Prochlorococcus marinus str. MIT 9313: one gene and its partners. The protein of the gene in region 2 interacts with the protein of the main gene of each other region in a pairwise test. Links are inferred from orthologs where the notes say so. Each region holds a gene or a part of one and is shown on either strand. Other genes may lie near its edges.

Region 1 (5,684 bases), 640 kb from region 2 along the record:
TTCTGGCGAACGCGATATTGACCCGGCAAGGTTGCGTCAAGCTGTTAGCGACGACTTACTCAAAGACAAATTGCTGGACTGGCTCGAAGACAACAGCACCATTACCGAAAAGGTACTTGAAAGCGAGGCAAAAACCAGTAAGCCCGCTGCAAAATCCAAAGGCAGCAAAACTAAATCCACAAAAACCAAGACCAACAAAGCCAACACTGAAAAACCTGCCTCGGACAAAAGCAAGTCCTGAATGGCACCAATAGATTGATAGAAGTGCTCCCCTAAAGCCCAAGCGAGTGATCGATTCCTACTGCTACCACCCCATCCACAATCGCTGGCAAGGCATTCGTCCTGTCTCATCACCAGGGATCCTGCCCACAGTGGTGGAACAGTCGGGCCGTGGGGAACGGGCATTCGACATTTACTCGCGCTTGCTACGTGAGCGAATCATTTTTCTTGGCACTGGTGTCGACGATCAAGTAGCAGATGCCCTCGTTGCTCAGATGCTCTTCCTTGAAGCCGAAGATCCCGAAAAGGACATCCAGATCTATATCAACTCCCCAGGTGGTTCAGTGACCGCTGGTTTGGCTATCTATGACACCATGCAGCAGGTCGCTCCAGACGTCGTGACCATCTGTTATGGCCTTGCTGCCAGCATGGGGGCTTTCCTTCTCTGCGGAGGTACCAAAGGCAAGCGACTGGCACTACCCAATGCACGGATCATGATTCATCAGCCCCTGGGTGGTGCCCAGGGCCAAGCAGTAGACATCGAAATCCAGGCTAAAGAGATCCTCTTCTTAAAAGAAACCCTCAACGGCCTTCTCGCCGAGCACACTGGCCAACCCCTCAACAAAATCGCTGAAGACACTGACCGCGACCACTTCCTTTCTCCAGCAAAAGCGGTTGAATACGGACTGATCGATCGGGTTGTGGATAGCCTCACAGGCGGTGGAATCGTTAAGGAAGGGTGACGCAACCCTGATCTGACACGATCCTGAGCGTTCAGGCTGGCCAACATTCGTCAGATCCTGTCTGCCCGTTTGAAGTGATCACAGCCCGATGGCCAAATTCGACGCCCATCTAAAGTGCTCTTTCTGCGGCAAGTCTCAGGACCAAGTACGCAAATTGATTGCTGGGCCAGGTGTCTACATCTGCGACGAATGCATCGATCTTTGCACCGAGATCCTGGATGAAGAACTTGTCGATAGCCAAGGCAACCCACGTCATAGCAGCGAGTCAAATCGCAAGTCTGCAACTGCTTCCCATAAAAGTGGAAAGCCAGCACCCACACTCGCCACCATACCCAAACCTCAGCAGATCAAAAGCTTCCTAGATAAGCAAGTGGTGGGGCAAGAAGCTGCCAAAAAAGTCCTTTCAGTCGCCGTCTATAACCACTACAAACGCCTGGCTTGGCAAGGTGACGGCCAAGGCGAAACCGATCTCTCTGCAACCAGGCTCCACAAGTCAAACATCCTGCTCATCGGTCCAACAGGCTGTGGCAAAACCCTATTAGCCCAGACCCTGGCCGAACTCCTGGACGTGCCCTTCGCCGTTGCTGATGCAACCACACTGACCGAAGCCGGCTACGTGGGCGAGGATGTCGAAAACATTTTGCTGCGGCTATTGCAAAAGGCCGACATGGACGTGGAGCATGCCCAGCGGGGCATCATTTACGTCGATGAGATCGATAAGATCGCCCGAAAAAGTGAAAACCCCTCCATTACCCGCGACGTATCCGGTGAAGGAGTACAGCAAGCCCTGCTAAAGATGCTCGAAGGCACAGTCGCCAACGTGCCACCGCAAGGAGGGCGTAAACACCCCTATCAAGACTGCATCCAAATCGACACCAGCCAGATCCTCTTCATCTGCGGTGGTGCCTTCATTGGCCTCGAAGATGTGGTGCAAAAGCGACTAGGCCGTAATGCCATCGGTTTTATGCCCAGCGATGGTCGAGGGCGCAGCCGGGCCAATCGTGATCTACAGGCCTCACAGGTGCTGCACCACCTTGAAGCCGACGACCTCGTGCGTTATGGCTTGATCCCTGAATTCATTGGCCGCATTCCCGTGAGTGCAGTGCTTGAACCACTTGATTCACAAGCACTCGAATCGATACTCACGGAACCTCGTGATGCACTGGTCAAGCAATTCAGCACCCTGCTGAGCATGGACAACGTGCAGCTTGAGTTTGAATCAGATGCCGTAGAAGCTATCGCCCAGGAAGCACATCGGCGCAAGACCGGGGCCCGAGCACTACGAGGCATCATCGAAGAGTTAATGCTGGATTTGATGTACGACCTTCCCTCCAAGAAGAACGTGAAGAAATTCACCGTGACCCGCACGATGGTTGATGAACATACCGGCGGCAAGGTGCTGCCTCTACCAGCCAACGACGAGCGATCGCATCAGGAATCAGCCTGATCCAGTGGCGACGGCTGACCACCTAAAGGTGCCCCGCCAGCACGGACTTTTTTTGCATCACGGAATTGATCTTGGAGATGGCAGCGTGGCCCACTATCTAGAAGGTCGGTCAATCCTGCGCAGCTCCCTTGAAGACTTCTCGCGCGGTGCACCTGTGAACGTGGTGAATCACACCGAGGCCTCTCCCTCAGGAGTGACCCTGAGACGAGCGATGAGGCGCATTGGTGAGCAGCGCTACAACCTACTTTTCAATAATTGTGAGCACTTTGCTAACTGGTGCAAAACCGGGCGACATCGAAGCAGCCAAGTCGAGGACTGGATGCAAACCAGCAGCCTAGGAGCCCTGGCACTGGGGCAAATCATCCCTGCTGCCCTACTGACAGGATTATCACTACTCCTTCGGCGAGGATTGGTGGATGAAACCTCGCGGGAACGTGCAAGGCAAGCAGTAGCTCAACTGAAAAGTCTGCGCGTGAACTTACTCAACAAGCTTGAAGCAACACTGGAGCAAGCAGAGGGATGGCTTCATGGTGAACCAGACAACAACAACTTGATCGATCACCGCAACTCCCGCAGCCGTTCTTTGCTGTTAAAAGGTCAGACCCTTGCCGATGAACTAGCAGCAATAGAAGATCTAGAAGCCCGCATCACTGCATTGCTCGACGAACCAAAAGCCAAGCCTGAGTAACCTCAACATCCCGCCAGCAGCGCATGAGCCAGGCCTACCAGCCGCTGCATCACAAATATCGGCCACAGCGCTTCGATGCCCTGGTAGGGCAGGACGCGATCGCCGCGACCCTCAGTCATGCCTTGCGCAGCAGCCGGATCGCACCGGCCTATCTATTCAGCGGTCCACGAGGCACTGGTAAAACCTCCAGTGCTCGCATCCTGGCCCGATCACTCAACTGCTTGAACTGCGACCAGCCAACACCCGAGCCATGCGGAAACTGTGAGCTCTGCAAAAGCATTGCCGCCGGCACAGCACTAGACGTGATCGAAATCGACGCCGCCTCCAACACCGGCGTAGACAACATTCGCGAACTGATCGAACGCTCCCGCTTTGCCCCGGTACAAGCCCGCTGGAAGGTTTATGTGGTGGACGAATGCCACATGCTCTCAACCGCCGCCTTCAATGCCCTACTGAAGACCCTTGAAGAACCACCACCACGGGTGGTGTTCGTACTAGCAACGACCGATCCACAGCGAGTGCTGCCGACCATCCTCAGCCGTTGTCAGCGTTTTGATTTCAGACGGATTCCACTGGAAGCCCTTGAACAACACCTAGAGATGATCGCCACTCGTGAAGCCATTCCGATTGAGCCCGAAGCCCTGCATGTGGTAGCCCAGCGAGCCCAGGGAGGACTTCGAGATGCGGAAAGCCTGCTTGATCAGCTCAGCCTGCTTCCAGGGCCCATCAAAGCAGAAGCTGTATGGGAGTTGATGGGAGCCGTGCCTGAGCAAGAGCTGCTGAAACTAGCCGAAGCCTTGGCCCAAGCCGATCCACTCAGCTTATTGGAAACCTGCCGAAACCTGCTGAATCGAGGGCGTGATCCAGGTGCACTTCTGCAAGGGCTGGCAGCGGTGTTACGAGATTTGGTGCTCATGACTGCCGCACCCGATCGCCCTGAACTCACAAGTGTTTCTCCACAATTCCGCAATCAATTGCCGCCCCTAGCCAGCCAAATAGGTCGTCATCAGCTTTTGCAATGGCAGGTCCAACTCAAAGGAAGCGAAAATCAGCTGCGTCACAGCGTTCAACCCCGTCTCTGGCTTGAAGTGCTTCTGCTGGGTCTACTGGCCGATCCACCTTCCAGTGAAGCTGTAACCGCAGTGCCAATAGCAAAGACAGCTCAACCAATAACCCCAACTGCGCAGGAGATCACTGCCAAGGCATTGACCCCGACAACACAAATCCAACAACCCCCTTCTGGATCAACGACGACCAACAATCCAGTCTCAGCAATCACCCCAAACGCAGAACCCGATCCATCCCCAGCTCCAGCCCAGAGAACCCCTAACAGCAATCTGCAGGAGTTATGGCAACAAATACTTGGCAGTTTGGAGTTACCGTCCACACGCATGTTGCTCTCTCAGCAAGCCCAGCTAGTGCGCCTTGATGACCATCGCGCCGTGGTTCAAGTCGCCGGCAACTGGATGGGAATGGTGCAAAGCCGTGCAACCCTCCTGGAACAAGCAATTGCAAAAGCCCTGGGAAATTCCAGACAGCTTGTTCTCGAAAGCCAAAGCGGAAGTGCCACACAAACTCCCATCCCACAAAAAACAGGTGCGGCACCAACAACAAACACATCCGCTTCCACTGCTGAACCATCACCACCACCACAAGTTCAATCCAGATCTACAGACGCTTATTCCCCAGATCCTGCAACCAGCGCCGCCATCACAGACCAGCCAAAGCCTCTAGAGGAGGATTCTCCTACGACTCAGCCCACTTCCTCTTTAGAACCCATCGACAGCAAAGCAAAGCGGCTAGCTGACTTCTTCAACGGCAAAGTGCTGGACGTGGACCTTTAAACATTCAAACCTGAACAGGCTGTTGGCCATGATGACTGGTCTTGGCCCACACCAAACTCTTCGGGAACAGTGCCATCCGTACTGTGACCCAAGGGATGACCACAAACCAGTGAGACAAATAAGTAATCGCCACCACAAGATTCCACGGGGTTGGTGATGGCAAAGCAGGCCCATCACTGATGCTCCTACAACCGCGCCAGTAAGCCATCCCTGAAATGCTGAAGGCCACGATCGAAAGGGGCCAATAGGTTGGGATAGTGCGTGTCAACAATGTGGTGAACAAATCAGCAAAAGACACCACTGGGAGGGCGTATTGAAGGAGGAAAAAACAAGCCAAATCACGACGCTGAGCCAGAGTTAACTTGCTGGACATCAAGACTGGCCAGTAGTCAAAAAATCGCTGCAATCCACCCTCGGCCCAACGTTGCCGTTGTCTCCAAAGAGCTGACAAGCTCTCCACTGCCTCCTCCTGCACTGGAGGGTTCCAGACAATCCCGACCAAAGCTCCAGCTGTAAGTAAACGAAAACTCAGATCAAGATCATCTGTGACCGTATTTTCATTGAATCCCCCACAAGCCTCCAGCGTGGAGCGTTGAATCAACTGGCCATTTCCACGCAGCTCAACCACGCCTCCCCCCGCTAAGCGTCCTTGTTGAATCAAGGCATCCATAGCCATCTCCATCGCCTGAACCCTGGTGAGCAGATTGTGCTGAGAGTTGATCACCGCCTTACGCAACTGCACA
Region 2 (8,620 bases):
GGGTCTTGAACCCAGAATCTTCCTTAACTTGACCATCCAAGTCCTCTAATGCTTTCTTTGCTGAAGTCCCTGAATCTTTTTGGTCATTAGATTTTAGTTCAAATAGAACACTATCTATTCCACCACTAACACCTTTCAACTCATCATTTGAGAGTTCCTCGGATCTTTCTTCCCAGTACTGAGAGTTCCTCGTTTCTTCGTCTGTCATTAGGTGTTTCTGCTAGGTATTCTAATGATAGGCCATGTGAGGAGATAATCTAGTCACATGTATCTAAAAGAGACGGAATCTTTATGGGTTGATTGGTTGTATGGATTTTAACTCAAATACCAATATCAATAAATGACCACAAGATAAACGAGTGTAGAAGTAAGCTAGAGGTCTTGTATAGCTATCATCCCGCAAAAGACTCAATTATTAAGGGTAAAGGTTGGAATAAGGAGAAGGGTGAAAGCCTGAAAGAGAAAACCAGAACTTGTAGATTATACTTGTCCAAAATCAATGGGGTCTATTGAGTCTAGCTTTACTCAGTAGATGAGCTTGTCTAACCTCGTCAAGCCTATAGGCAAAACGGTATCGAGGTTCTAGTTCTTCTTTGAGTAGACAGTTTGGGCTTCTCTTCTGAAGATGGTCATAAATAGACAGGCAAATACAACTTACCCTTTTTAAAAAATGCTCTAGAAATTATTTAACGAACTTTCTACAGGTAGTGAATCACTAGGTAGCTGTTAAGCAAAGTCACCCATTACCCCCCAAGACCCAATTCTCACGTAGATGACTGTTATCTCGCTTGTCAACATGCACTCCACTCCTATCTGCACAACTCCTCCTCTTAAGATCTAGGAGGCTGGTAATAGCGGTTTGCAGCAGCTCAATCTGTAGTACCAAGGCTTCTGGCGAACATCCACTGGCGAGGCTACTGATAACCATTGCAGGAATTGAGTTTTAGACCGGTTACGCAAAGCAAAACAAGCTCCAGAAGCTCTAATCAGATCCTCGAACGATCAAGCAGAGGCTGGACAGATCAGGCAGCATGGATGACATCAAGAGCAACCTTATGATTGGCTGGCTGCAAGGGCAAAAGGTAGAAGCCTGGCAGCAAGGGACTCGGCAAGGAGTCGTTCTGGCTTGTGCTGGTGTTGGTTACGAGGTTCAGATTGCACCGCGCCATCTCAGCGAAATGGAGCACGGGCAAAACACATTCATCCTCTGGATCCATCAGGTGCAGCGTGATGATGGATCCAGCTTGTTTGGCTTCCCGGAACGACGAGAACGGGACATGTTTCGTACCTTGATTGGTGTCAGCGGCGTGGGGCCCCAGATGGCTCTCGCTCTTCTAGAGGAATGTCAGACCGGAGAACTTGTAGAGGCGATTGTGCAGGGAGACCTACGCAAGCTTTGTCAGGCTCAAGGTGTAGGCAAGCGCACTGCCGAACGTCTTGCGGTGGAATTGCGCACAAAGTTGGCTGAATTTAGTTGTCGTGATCCTGGAATGTCCCTGGTGGACAATGGTGTGATCGATTCGCATCAGCTCAAGGATTCAAGTCTGCATGAGCTACAGATCACCCTCGGGGGCCTTGGCTACGAAGATCTTGAAATACGCCGTGCCATAAGGGCTGTGGCCAGCGGTGCTGCAATAGGAGCCAGTGACATGCCTGAGTCTGTCCCTTCCATCGACGACACTGACGCCTGGCTGAGAGCAAGCCTGCGCTGGCTTAGTCAGGAAGCTGCCTAAACAATGGTCCTCAAAGAGTTAGATTGTTTTTTTGGTCTCTCAGGGCAAAACGCCAAGCATGTCGCTCGATACAACAGAAAAGCAACAGCTGATCAATGCCAACCAAACCCATGGCACCGATACGGGGTCTGTGGAGGTGCAAGTGGCAATGCTTAGCGAGCGGATTACAAAGCTCAGCTCGCACCTGCAGGAGAACAAGCACGACTTCTCATCCCGGCAGGGACTGCTCAAGATGATTGGTCGTCGCAAGCGCCTGCTTAGTTATGTACGCGGAAAAAGTGAACAGCGCTACAACGGCCTGATCACCAAACTAGGCATCCGCGGTTAAATCCCTTTTGGCGATTTCCCTCTAATTCTTAAGCAGATGGCCGAACGAAGCAAAGCTATGCCTTTCGAGCCAGAAAAGAGTGGAACGGCCAACAAAAGCCTGCCCCAAAAGGGATCCAAATCGCCAAAGATCAAGAAACCAAAAGCGACTTCCAGCAGTCAGCAGGCTATTCCAAAGCCAGTGGCAAATCGCATGCTGCGGCGCGTGATCTTCGCCTCGGGTCTGCCTACAGCTGCAGGGATGGGTGTTTTTGTAGTTAGTTATCTGATTGTGAGCCGTGGCATTGCTGATATCTCACCATTCATCACGCTGATCACTTCAGCAGCCTGTTTCCTCGTTGGCTTGATAGGACTGAGTTATGGGGTTCTATCTGCCAGCTGGGAAGATGCCCCAGGCAGCCTGCTTGGACTGGAACACATTGGTCGCAACATAGGAAGAATGCGCGATTCAAGCAAAGCTAATCAACCTGGCTCAAAATCAGAGAACAAGCCAAAGGATTCCGGACAAACATCAGACAAATAGTCGGTCGCTGCATCGAGCTTTGAATGCCTGCTGTTGAAGGGAACTGAGTGCAGCAGAAGCGTCTCGAACGCAGAACTGATGACCTAGGCATACGTAACGCACCTGGGGACCCTGGCGAACCGCTGCCACCACGGGCACTCGCACGCCAAATTCATCCTTGGCTGGGCGATGCTGATGGAGACATTCCCGAAGCTTGTGCTGCACAGTGATGTCACAGGCTTCATCAGGCATCAACTCCACCAACAGCAGTCGTAGGTCATCGATGGCGCGGCAATCATCAATGATCAATTGGATACGGTCGTCGCGACGATCAACAGAGGCCCAGATGAGCAGTCGCGCTTCCAACATGAGGTGATCTGATAGACGGGCATAGCTCTTGGGGAACACCACAGCTTCGCAACTACCGGTGAGATCCTCAATGTTGAGAACTGCCATGCGATCGCCCTTGCGGGTTGTGACTTGGCGCATCTCCGTCAGCATCGTGATCACACTGACCTTCGCCTTGTCAGGCTGATCCTCAAGGCTGGCAAGACCAATGGGCGCCAGCAATTGAGCTGGAGCAGTGAGCTGCTTGAGAGGGTGATCAGAAAGGTAGAAACCAACCAACTCTTTTTCAAGTCTCAGCTTTTCAGTCGGTGGGTAGTCGGTAACCGGTGCTGCCTTGGGTGCAGTGCTCAGCTCATCAGACGTTTGCTCGTCTGCTGCTCCAGCTACAAGATCAAATAGGTTGCCCTGACCACTGAGTCGATCACGGGCACGAGAAGCAGCCCAGTGGATCAGAAGCTCCAAGTCGGCAATTAACTGGGCCCGGTTCGATTCAGGGTCTATGGCATCTAGGGCTCCGCAATGAATAAGAGATTCCAACCCGCGACGATTCAGAACATTGGAGGGCAGACGATCACAGAGATCGGCAAGGGAGACAAAGGGGCCATCACCATCGCGATTTGCAATTAGCTGCCTGATTGCACCATCGCCAAGATTTCTCACAGCAGAAAGACCAAACAAGATGCGATCACCAGCAGGGGTGAAATCAATCCCTGAAGCATTCACATCTGGCGGCATCACTTCAATTCCCATCGCATTGCAATTCGAGATATAGCGCTGCACCTTGTCACTAGCGCCAGCATTTACTGTCAGTAATGACGCCATATAGGCAACTGGATAATGTGCCTTTAAATAGGCAGTTTGATAAGTAACAGCGCCATAAGCTGTTGAGTGACTCTTGTTGAAGCAATATTCGGCGAACAAAACCATTTGGTCGAAAAGCTCATCGGCGATCTTCTGATCAACACCACTTCGACTTGCTCCTTCAACAAAAATACTGCGATGTTTCTGCATCTCTGAAACCTTTTTCTTGCCCATTGCACGCCGTAGCAAGTCAGCTTCGCCCAGAGAATAGCCAGCAAGATCCTGGGCAATTTTCATGATCTGCTCCTGGTAAACCATGATCCCGTAAGTCTCCTTAAGGATTGGTTCAAGGGCAGCATGAGCAAAATCAATTGCCTCTCGACCATGTTTCCGATTGATAAATTTTGGAATCAATCCGGCATCCAGAGGACCTGGTCTGTACAAAGCTAAAATTGAGGATATATCTTCAAGAGATGAGGGGCGAAGGTCACGCACAATCTGTCTCATCCCAGTCGATTCAAGTTGAAAGATGCCCTCAAGATCTCCTCTTGCAAGTAAGGCAAAAGTTTCAGGATCCTCTGTTGGCAATTGATCAGGATCAATTCTCTCTCCATTGCTGACTTCAACAAGCTCAAGTGTTTTGTCAATCATGGTGAGATTCTTGAGCCCAAGAAAATCCATCTTTAATAACCCCATCGACTCCACATCCTCCATGAAGTATTGAGTAATTACCTGTCCATCGTTATTGCGCTGAAGGGGTACAAGATCATCTAGGGGCTCAGCAGCAATGACGACTCCAGCGGCATGAACGCCAAAGGTTTTATTTGTACCTTCAATGCGCATCGCCATATCGACCCATTTTGTAACTACTGGATCGTTCTGATACTTCTCACGGAATTCAGCATTCGGCGAATCGCTGCCGATCATCGCAGCTAGTTTTGCAGGCTTTCCCCTTACTACGGGAATAAGCTTGGCAAGTCGATCGGCATCTCCATAGGGAATATCAAGCACCCGGGCTACATCCTTCAAGACGGCCTTGGATGTCATTCGGTTAAAAGTGATAATTTGAGCAACCTTGTCTTCGCCGTAACGACGCGTGACATAGTCGATCACCTCACCACGACGTTCAATACAGAAATCAGTGTCAATATCAGGCATCGACTTACGCTCAGGATTAAGGAATCGCTCAAATAACAATCCGTTTTGAACAGGGTCAATGTTGGTAATACCAAGGGCATATGCCACGAGTGAGCCAGCTGCTGACCCCCTCCCTGGTCCTACTGGAATGCCCTGTTCACGTGCAAAGCGGATGTAATCCCATACCACCAGGAAATAGGTGGGGAAGCCCATCTGTTCCATCACGCCCAGCTCATAGGTGAGCCTTTCGCCGTAATGGTCATCAATTGGATCTGTCGTTGCCAGTTTCAACCTTTGCCGTAGCCCCTGCTCAGAGACCTCGTGTAGATAACTCACGGCGCTATGTCCTTCAGGAATCGGGAAACGAGGCATCTGATAACTACCGAGGATTGAGTATTCCTCTACTTTTTCGGCAACGGCTGCTGTGTTGGCAATAGCCTTTTGCAGCACATCAGGTTCGAGATGATCGGCGAATAGCCGTCCCATCTCCTGTTCAGACTTGATGTATTCAGTACCTGTGTAGCGCAGACGCTTCTCATCACTGATCAACTTGCCTGTCAGCACACAAAGCAGGGCGTCATGGGCCTCCACATCGTTCTTGCTGAGGTAATGGGCGTCATTGGTCGCAATCAGCTCAATCCCTAGTTCTTTGGCAATGTTCACAATCTCTACATTGACGATTCGGTCTTCCGGCGAGCCGTGATCCTGAACTTCGAGATAGAAGTCTTTGCCAAAGACCTCCTGGTACCAACGGGCCACATCCCTTGCTACATCAATGCGACCGCGCAAGATGGCTTGAGGAATCTCCCCACCAAGACAAGCGGTGGCAACAATTAACCCCTCGCTATAGGCCTTCAGCAGTTCTTTATCAATGCATGGCCTTGCAAAGATGCCTCGGCCGCGCATGCCGCGCAGATGGCTAATGCTGGTGAGTTTCACAAGATTGCGATAGCCAACAGCGTTCTTAGCAAGCACCACCAGGTGATAACGACGCTCCTTCTTCGGTTGCGGATCCTCAATAGACCCGTTGATCACATACATCTCATTGCCGATGATCGGCTTGATCTCAGCGTTCTTGCAAAGCTTCAGCAGTTCAATGGCGCCATACATCACACCGTGGTCGGTGAGTGCCAGAGCGGGCATGCCTAGCTCCTTGGCTCGCTTCACCATCTGGGGAAGCTGTGTAGCTCCGTCCAGAAGGCTGTAGTCGCTGTGGTTGTGAAGAGGAACGAATGCCATGCCCCCAGCCTAGGAGGAGGCGCAAGATGCAGGGTTGTTCATGTAGCCAAACGCTGCATCTAGTGCAATTGATCGTTTAGGGAATGAAGTTTCCCTGCGGGTGATTTGCCATAACGTTTGCTGCTTGCTCATAGTGAAAAGCCACTTGTAGGAGGCGTGACTCCTCCAGCACATTTGCAATCAACTGCACCCCGATCGGAAGGCCATCGTCATCGAATCCACAGGGAAGACTGATGGCAGGTAAGCCAGCCAGGTTGGCTGGGATCGTCAGCAGGTCAGCCAGGTACATGGCAAGTGGATCATCAGCGTGGGCACCGGCTTTGAATGCAGTGGTAGGTGATGTGGGTGTCAGCAGCACATCGACCGTTTGGAAGGCTGCATCAAAATCTTGACGGATCAATGTGCGGACCTGCTGGGCTTTCTTGTAGTAAGCGTCCATGTAACCAGCCGAGAGGGCATAGGTGCCGATCAGGATGCGTCGCTGCACCTCGCTACCAAAACCCTCTGCGCGACTTCGGGCTGTCATCGCGGCTAGAGCATCAGCTCCTTCAGCTCGGTAGCCGTACTTCACCCCGTCGTAACGCGCCAAGTTGGCCGAAGCCTCCGATGGGGCAATCACGTAATAGGTGGCGATGCCATCGCTAAAGCGTGGGCAACTCACCTCAACCAGTTCCGCTCCCAAGGATTGCAGCTTCTCTGCAGCTGTCAAAACTGTTCTCTTCACTTGCGCATCCAAGCCGTTTTGGTCAAAGCACTCACGAATCAAGCCGATGCGTACCCCAGACATTGGTTGCGAAAGGGCAGAGCAATAATCGGGAACAGCAACATTGAGACAAGTGGAGTCACGAGGATCAGATCCTGCGATCACTTGTAAAAGCTCAGCAGCATCGGCCACGTTGGTCGTGAATGGTCCAACCTGGTCAAGAGAACTGGCAAAAGCCACCAAACCCCAACGACTGACACGGCCATAGGTGGGTTTAAGGCCTACGACTCCACAAAATGAAGCGGGCTGACGGATTGAGCCCCCAGTATCCGAACCCAAGGCAGCCATGCATTCACCTGCCGCAACAGCTGCTGCACTGCCACCAGAACTGCCACCCGGCACACGGCTGATATCCCAGGGATTGGATGTAGCCCCAAACGCAGATGTCTCGGTCGAGCTACCCATGGCGAACTCATCGAGATTTGTTTTCCCGAGAAGTACAGCACCGGCCTGCCAGAGGCGCTCAGTGACGGTGGATTCATAGGGCGGCACAAAGGTTTCCAGCATTCGACTGGAACAGGTGGTGCGTATTCCTTTCGTGCAGAGGTTGTCCTTAATTGCCAAAGGCACACCAGCCAGAGGTGGCAGAGACTCACCCGCAGCCAAGGCCTCATCGATGCGATCGGCATCGGCACGAGCTCGATCTGCTGTGATATCCAGAAAAGCGTGCAGAGTGGGATCCACCACTGCGATACGAGCAAGTTGGTGATCTGTGAGTTCCCTGGCGGAAACCTCGCCGAGCTTTAGTTGCTGACGCCATTCAGCGATCGCCATCGGCTTGCGGTGCTGTGCTGTGCAGCAGCGACGCTATCAGTCGTCTGACCAGCCTTCGACTGCGATCGTCAGCGGCTCAACGCGACGACAACGCACGAGGGTGTGATTCACAGACGCAGGTCCCTCAAAAGAGAGATCCGCAACGAAGGTCGATAGCTTGACCTCAAGACTCTTTCGGGTCACAAAAGGGCCGAACCAATAGGTGACATTTGGTTCACGGGTTTCAACCCTGGCCCACCAAGCCAAACCAAAGCCATTGACGAGGCTACGCAGGGGCCTAATCAATGAGCCCATGATTGAGGTTTGCGGATGAGCATTATTTTGCCTCGTCATGTTCCAATTGGTGTTCCGCTGTCGGCTGCGAAGGAATTTTTGGATCAACGCTGAACACTCTCTTCATCAGGTGATTGATCCTCACAAACGTCAAAATTGCAATCCTGACTGGTCAGCAAATCCTCATCCTCAATCGAAGTTCTTTCTGCCTGCAAATCCCCTATTTGGCGATCCATCGGTGGTTCATCATCTTTGGAACAAAGTTGCTGGTTAGCCAAGCTGGATGGCAAAGCCTCCCCAAACCGCTCAATCTCATCTGGCTGATGGATTGGCGAATGATTGGTCTTGGCAATGGGTTCTGACTCCACGGAAATGGAGTCGCAAGAGATGACCGGCAAAGGGCATTGAGGCCGCGCGATCCTGGGGGATGGAGTTTGGCCATGAACCCCCTTCATCCAGCCACGACGGGCAACCTCGTATAAACACATCGCAGTAGCAACAGAGGCATTCAGACTGGGAGTAACCCCCCGCAATGGAACGCGTACAAGCTGATCGCAATGGCGACGAGTTAGGAGAGAGATCCCCTGCTTCTCTGATCCCGTTACGATCACTAAAGGTCCGTCTAGATCGACATCTGGAAGGGTGATGTCCCCTTCCTCCGCCAGGCCAATAACTCGATATCCCGCCTGCTTCAGTGCTTCTAAAGAGCGATTGAGATTCACG
Region 3 (5,688 bases), 150 kb from region 2 along the record:
CCGCTAATAAGCTACTTTTTCCTGATCCGTTGCTGCCTACAAGTGCAACACGCTCTCCAGAAGAAATGCTAAGGTTGATATCATTAAGCCGATTCCCTCTACTACTGTGTACAAATACGCCCCTTATTTCGAGTAATCTTCTCACTGAATCTTTCCTAGTTGCCTGCCTATTTTCTCGATTGTTATGTATTGATTTTGGTCTGCATCTACAAAGCTACTTGCCCCTAAAAGTTCAAGTATTTTTTCTTGTGATTTTGAACTTTTCTTTAACCCAGTTAGAGTAGACTTTAGTTTTTCAGTGAAACCATCGCCAAACTTTTTATCGAGATTGGGTTGTGCTAGCCAGTGATAGTCTGCATATGGGGGCGTTCTCCAAATCACTTTCACTTTGGCTGGATCGATGCGGCCATTTTTCTGAGCCGACTCCCATACACTTTCGTTCAGGGCGCCAGCATCAAAAGAACCACTTTGCACCAAAGCAATTGTTGCATCATGACTACCACTGAAACCTGGTTTGCCTCCAGAAAAATCATTCATTTGCACACCTGCTTGCTGAAGGAAGTGCTGAGGCATTAATCTTCCAGAGGTTGAACTTTCGGAGCCAAAAGTGAACCGCTTCCCATTAAGTTGCTGAAGCCCAGATTGGCTTTTTAATGGCTTAATTCCGCTCTTTGTATTGGCTATGAATACACTTGTGAATTTGGCATCAATATCTCTTTGCGCGATAACTTCTGCTCCTGGCTTTTGCAACCTAGCTTGTACACCTGTTAGGCCTCCAAACCAAACAAGATCAAGGCTGTCGGTGCGGAATGCACTGACTGCGGCTGGATAGTTCGTGACTGCTTTGTAGCGAACGGGAACATTTAATTCTTTGCTCAGTTCAGACGAGAGTAGGCCGTATAAACGGTTCAAACGCTCAGGATTCTGATCGGGAATTGCCCCAATACGAAGTGTCTTCTCAGTTTGATTGGTGCAGCTCAGCAACCCAATCAAGCAGATCAATGCAGTGCGGACCAACGCCCCGCCTGGTCTTGAAGGCATGTTGTCTTTGTTGCGTTTGTTGTTCAGCTCTGTTTGAGAGCTTTGCGGAGACGTTCTAGTCCATCGCAAATCGTTTCTGGTGAAACCGCACAGGTGAGGCGTACGCAACTGTCGTCTCCAAATGCTGCACCTGGAACCATCGCAAGCCCATGGTTTTCAAGAGCTTGCTCACAGAAACTTACTGAGTCGAGGCTTTCAGGTGGCAGTTTTGGGAAGGCGTAAAAGGCACCTTTTGGAGGAACCAGGCTCATTCCCTCAAGGCTAAGCAAGCCAGAGGTGAGGAGTTCGCGGCGGGTGTTGTAGCTCTTGACCATCTTTTTCACACACTCCCTTGAGCCTTGCAGCGCGGCCAAGGCTCCACGCTGAGCGAAACTGCAGACATTGCTAGTGCTCTGGCTTTGGAGGGCAGTAGCAGCTTTTACAGCATCAGCGGGGCCGGCTAGATAACCCAAACGCCAACCGGTCATTGCCCAGCCCTTGGCAAAGCCGTTAACGATGAAGGTTCTGTTTGAAAGATCTGGTGCTATGGCCGAGAAGCTGTAATGCTGTTGCCCTTCTTCAAGAATGAACTCGTAGATCTCATCACTCATGACCAGGATCTGGGGATGATCTCTCAGCAGATCAGCCAATGTTTCCAGCTCCTTGCGTGCCATCACACGGCCGGTTGGGTTGCCAGGGGAATTAAGTAATAAAAGACGGGTTTTAGGGCCGATGGAGGCTTCTAGGTTGTTGAGATCTAGGCAGAAACCGTTTTCTGGAGTGGAGGGAAGTGTTGTCACCTTTGCACCAGCTAAGCGGGCCATTTCTGGATAACTCAGCCAATAAGGAGCAGGGATTAAAACCTCATCGCCCGGATTGAGGATCACCTGAAACAAGTTAAAGATTGCTTGCTTGCCTCCATTTGTCACCAACACTTGCTCTGCATTGGTTGGCACAGTGTTTTCTTTGCTGAGCTTGGTTGCTATTGCCTCACGGAGTTCGGGATCTCCGGCGGCAGGGCCATAACGGGTGATGCCATCACGGAGTGCCTTCACCGTGGCATCAATGATGAATTCAGGGGTATTGAAATCTGGCTCACCAGCACTCAGGCTGCAGATGTCGCGGCCTTCTTGCTGAAGGGCCTTTGCTCGAGCACTGATTGCCAGTGTGAGTGAGGGCTGAAGGGCAACGACTCGGTCGGAAAGATGAGGCGGGAGTGGCATTGGTGCCGCATCCCCTTGCGGGATGCCCGTAAGGACCATATCTTGCCTGATGCTCTGACATGGACAACCAACATCTTTCGATTGGCTTTTTAATGCTCATGGTTGACTTGGGTCGCACAACCACTGGCCTCTGAAGGTCAATCGATCTTGCCAAGAGCTTGTTTTTGGAGACTCTTCGCGGTTTTTTAGTCTGAATTCGCCTAGATCTGCTCAACGCAATTCGATGCTTTCCATCAGAGAGACGTTGCAGCTGTTCGCAATTAATTAAAATAAAACTCACAAGGATTGACCCATGTCTATGGGGCTCATATGGAGCGCACTAATGGCTGTGGTTCCTGTGACTTGCCTGTTAACCAGCCTCAGGTTGTTGTGAGTCGTGGAAACCCACATGCCTCTTTGATGCTGATCGGGGAAGCGCCAGGCGCTCGCGAGGATGAGCTAGGGAAGCCCTTTGTAGGACGTTCTGGTCAACTTATAGATCGTTTGATGGAGAGTGTTGGCCTTGACCCTCAAACTGATGCCTACATCTGCAATGTTGTGAAATGCCGGCCCCCTAAGAATCGGCGACCGACACTTGTTGAGATTGCTTCTTGCCGTCCCTGGTTGCAACAACAGATTGAGTTGGTTGATCCCTGCGTGATTGCCTTGGCTGGCTCGACAGCAGTCGAAGCCATCCTTGGTATCAAGGGAGGAATTACCCGTCTTCGTGGTCAATGGCAGCATTGGCAAGGCCGTTTACTGATGCCGCTTTTGCATCCTGCCTACCTCCTTCGCAATCCATCTCCAGTAGATGGTGCTCCTGTTGCCCTCACCAGAGGCGATCTGCTCGAGGTCCGCCAAAGGCTCATACAAGTCAATAGGAACGCTGTTGTGCCAATGTTGGATTCATCTAGGCGCCGTCTGCCATGAGTGCAACCATGGCTGAGTATCAATCCAGCACATCCAGGAGATACGACACCCAGATCCACCGACGTGTAACGCGCACTGTCAACGTAGGAGGTGTCTTGATCGGTAGTGATCATCCTGTCAGGGTGCAGTCGATGATCAACGAGGACACCCTTGACGTGGAGGGGGCAACAGCAGGCATACGACGCTTGCATGAAGCTGGTTGTGAAATTGTTCGTCTAACTGTTCCATCTCTCGGTCATGCCAAGGCCGTCGGCGAGATTTGTCAACGGCTTAGGGAGACCTATCAACCGGTACCCCTTGTGGCTGATGTCCATCACAACGGCATGAAAATTGCCCTTGAGGTGGCAAACCATGTCGACAAGGTGAGGATCAATCCTGGCCTTTTTGTGTTTGATAAAGCTGATCCAGATCGAACCGAGTTCAGCGGCGAAGAGATTGCTTCTATCAGAGAACGCATTGCCGAGAATTTTGAACCGCTTGTCACTCGTCTCAAGCAGCAAGACAAAGCCCTTCGTATTGGCGTGAATCATGGTTCGCTTGCTGAACGCATGCTCTTTGCCTATGGAGATACTCCTCTTGGCATGGTTGAGTCAGCAATGGAATTCGTGCGAATTTGCGATTCGCTCGATTTTCATAACATCGTGATTTCGATGAAGGCCTCTAGAGCGCCTGTGATGTTGGCGGCTTATCGATTGATGGCTGACACGATGGATCAAGAGGGTTTCAATTATCCCCTTCATTTGGGCGTAACCGAGGCTGGTGATGGGGATTATGGAAGGATTAAAAGTACAGCGGGCATCGCAACGCTTTTAGCAGAAGGTCTAGGCGATACCATCCGAGTTTCATTGACCGAGGCGCCTGAGAAAGAAATTCCAGTTTGTTACTCGATTCTTCAATCCATCGGGCTGCGCAAAACGATGGTCGAGTACATCAGCTGCCCAAGTTGTGGCCGAACATTGTTCAACCTTGAAGAGGTTGTTCAGAAAGTGCGCGATTCCACATCCCATCTTGTTGGTTTGGATATTGCGGTAATGGGTTGCATTGTGAATGGTCCAGGTGAGATGGCAGATGCTGACTATGGTTATGTTGGTAAAGGCCCAGGAGTCATATCCCTCTATCGGGGTAGAGATGAGATTCGCAAGGTTTCTGAGTCTGAGGGTGTAGATGCGTTGATCCAGTTGATTAAGGATGACGGTCGATGGGTGGATCCGCCATGAAGTCGTTATTGTGTGAGATCAGTCCAATTTGGACGCTATGCCCATCTCTAGAAGTCTTCGCTCATTAGGCCGCCAGCGCAGTTCATGGCTGGTCCTTCTGGGCGCGGGAGGAGCTGCTACTGCAATTGCACTTGCCTCTCCAAGTTTGGGTTTACCAAGGAGTTCTTCTTCCGCTATTAGTGATAGCCCCAAAGAGGTGATTGATCAGGTCTGGCAGATTGTATATCGTGACTATCTTGATTCCACAGGTAAATATAACCCTGAAGTATGGAAGGGACTACGCAAGGACTTATTAGCCAAGAACTATTCAGCCACTTCAGAATCCTATGAAGCGATCCGTGGCATGTTAGCAAGCTTGGATGATCCCTATACACGATTCTTAGATCCAAAGGAATTTAAGGAAATGCAGATCGACACCTCAGGAGAATTAACAGGTGTTGGCATCCAGCTTTCTCTAGACAAGGATACAAAAGAATTAGTTGTGGTTTCACCAATCGAAGGAACTCCTGCCTCTAAGGCTGGTGTCCAACCTAAGGATGTGATCGTTTTCATTAATGGACAATCCACTAAGGGCATGTCTACAGCGGATGCTGTTAAGTTGATTCGTGGTAAAGAAGGTAGTGAGGTCACCCTTGGTCTGCGTCGCAGGGGTGAAGTTATCCAGGTCCCGTTGATACGTGCACGCATTGAGATACAGGCAGTTGATATCCAGTTAAATACGACAGTAAGTGGTACAAAGATTGGTTATATCCGCCTGAAACAGTTTAATGCCCATGCAGCTAAAGGAATGCGAAGTGCTATCAAGAATTTAGAAAAAGAGGGTGCGCAAGGCTATGTACTCGACTTGCGTAGTAATCCTGGAGGTTTGCTTGAAGCCAGTATTGATATCGCACGCCAATGGCTTGATGAAGGTACAATTGTTCGAACAAAAACTCGTGATGGCATTCAAGATGTACGCCGAGCGAATGGAAGTGCCTTAACCCAACGCCCTGTTGTTGTTTTGGTGAATGAAGGCTCAGCAAGCGCAAGTGAGATCCTCTCTGGAGCACTACAAGACAATCATCGTGGTGTACTTGTAGGACAGAAGACCTTTGGCAAGGGCTTGGTTCAATCAGTTCGAGGCCTTTCTGATGGCTCTGGTCTTACTGTCACGATCGCTAAGTATCTCACTCCAAGCGGAACGGACATTCATAAAAATGGTATCAAGCCAGATATTAAGGCCGTGATGTCTGAAAAAGAAATCAATAATCTTAAGCTTGAGGATCTTGGTTCTGGGAAGGATAGTCAATACAAGGTGGCCGAAACAACACTAATTAAAG

The links.
Region 1: the proteins of AKG35_RS03390 (region 2) and AKG35_RS00315 interact in binary tests that used the Escherichia coli proteins (3 or more experiments, as listed by UniProt). The link is inferred for Prochlorococcus marinus str. MIT 9313 from one-to-one orthologs.
Region 3: the proteins of AKG35_RS03390 (region 2) and AKG35_RS04055 interact in binary tests that used the Escherichia coli proteins (3 or more experiments, as listed by UniProt). The link is inferred for Prochlorococcus marinus str. MIT 9313 from one-to-one orthologs.

What each region holds. Positions count from the first base shown.
Region 1 is NC_005071.1:58,335-64,018, reverse strand. What follows is about bases 2,624-5,530. They hold AKG35_RS00315 (DNA polymerase III subunit gamma/tau), read left to right. Parts: upstream 2,624-3,120; coding sequence 3,121-4,941; downstream 4,942-5,530. Other genes in these bases: AKG35_RS00310 (glycosyltransferase), read right to left, coding at 4,946-5,530; AKG35_RS00320 (lecithin retinol acyltransferase family protein), read left to right, coding at 2,624-3,097. In the rest of the region: tig (trigger factor), read left to right, coding at 1-241; ATP-dependent Clp endopeptidase proteolytic subunit ClpP, read left to right, coding at 288-962; ATP-dependent protease ATP-binding subunit ClpX, read left to right, coding at 1,051-2,409; more of AKG35_RS00320, read left to right, coding at 2,414-2,623; more of AKG35_RS00310, read right to left, coding at 5,531-5,684. UniProt on the Escherichia coli protein: Part of the beta sliding clamp loading complex, which hydrolyzes ATP to load the beta clamp onto primed DNA to form the DNA replication pre-initiation complex.
Region 2 is NC_005071.1:696,881-705,500, forward strand. The notes cover bases 2,372-6,487. They hold AKG35_RS03390 (DNA polymerase III subunit alpha), read right to left. Parts: upstream 6,088-6,487; coding sequence 2,572-6,087; downstream 2,372-2,571. Other genes in these bases: AKG35_RS03385 (PAM68 family protein), read left to right, coding at 2,372-2,583; gatA (Asp-tRNA(Asn)/Glu-tRNA(Gln) amidotransferase subunit GatA), read right to left, coding at 6,164-6,487. In the rest of the region: AKG35_RS03370 (hypothetical protein), read right to left, coding at 1-208; Holliday junction branch migration protein RuvA, read left to right, coding at 1,056-1,733; rpsO (30S ribosomal protein S15), read left to right, coding at 1,792-2,061; more of AKG35_RS03385, read left to right, coding at 2,098-2,371; more of gatA, read right to left, coding at 6,488-7,624; AKG35_RS03400 (DUF1816 domain-containing protein), read right to left, coding at 7,661-7,957; 23S rRNA (guanosine(2251)-2'-O)-methyltransferase RlmB, read right to left, coding at 8,002-8,620. UniProt on the Escherichia coli protein: DNA polymerase III is a complex, multichain enzyme responsible for most of the replicative synthesis in bacteria. This DNA polymerase also exhibits 3' to 5' exonuclease activity. The alpha chain is the DNA polymerase catalytic subunit.
Region 3 is NC_005071.1:850,455-856,142, reverse strand. The notes cover bases 155-3,065. They hold AKG35_RS04055 (pyridoxal phosphate-dependent aminotransferase), read right to left. Parts: upstream 2,244-3,065; coding sequence 1,065-2,243; downstream 155-1,064. Other genes in these bases: AKG35_RS04050 (uracil-DNA glycosylase), read left to right, coding at 2,553-3,065; AKG35_RS04060 (putative selenate ABC transporter substrate-binding protein), read right to left, coding at 155-1,041. Outside these bases: AKG35_RS04065 (phosphonate ABC transporter ATP-binding protein), read right to left, coding at 1-145; more of AKG35_RS04060, read right to left, coding at 142-154; more of AKG35_RS04050, read left to right, coding at 3,066-3,152; ispG ((E)-4-hydroxy-3-methylbut-2-enyl-diphosphate synthase), read left to right, coding at 3,149-4,369; AKG35_RS04040 (S41 family peptidase), read left to right, coding at 4,407-5,688. UniProt on the Escherichia coli protein: Shows aminotransferase activity with methionine and histidine as substrates, and to a lesser extent also with phenylalanine.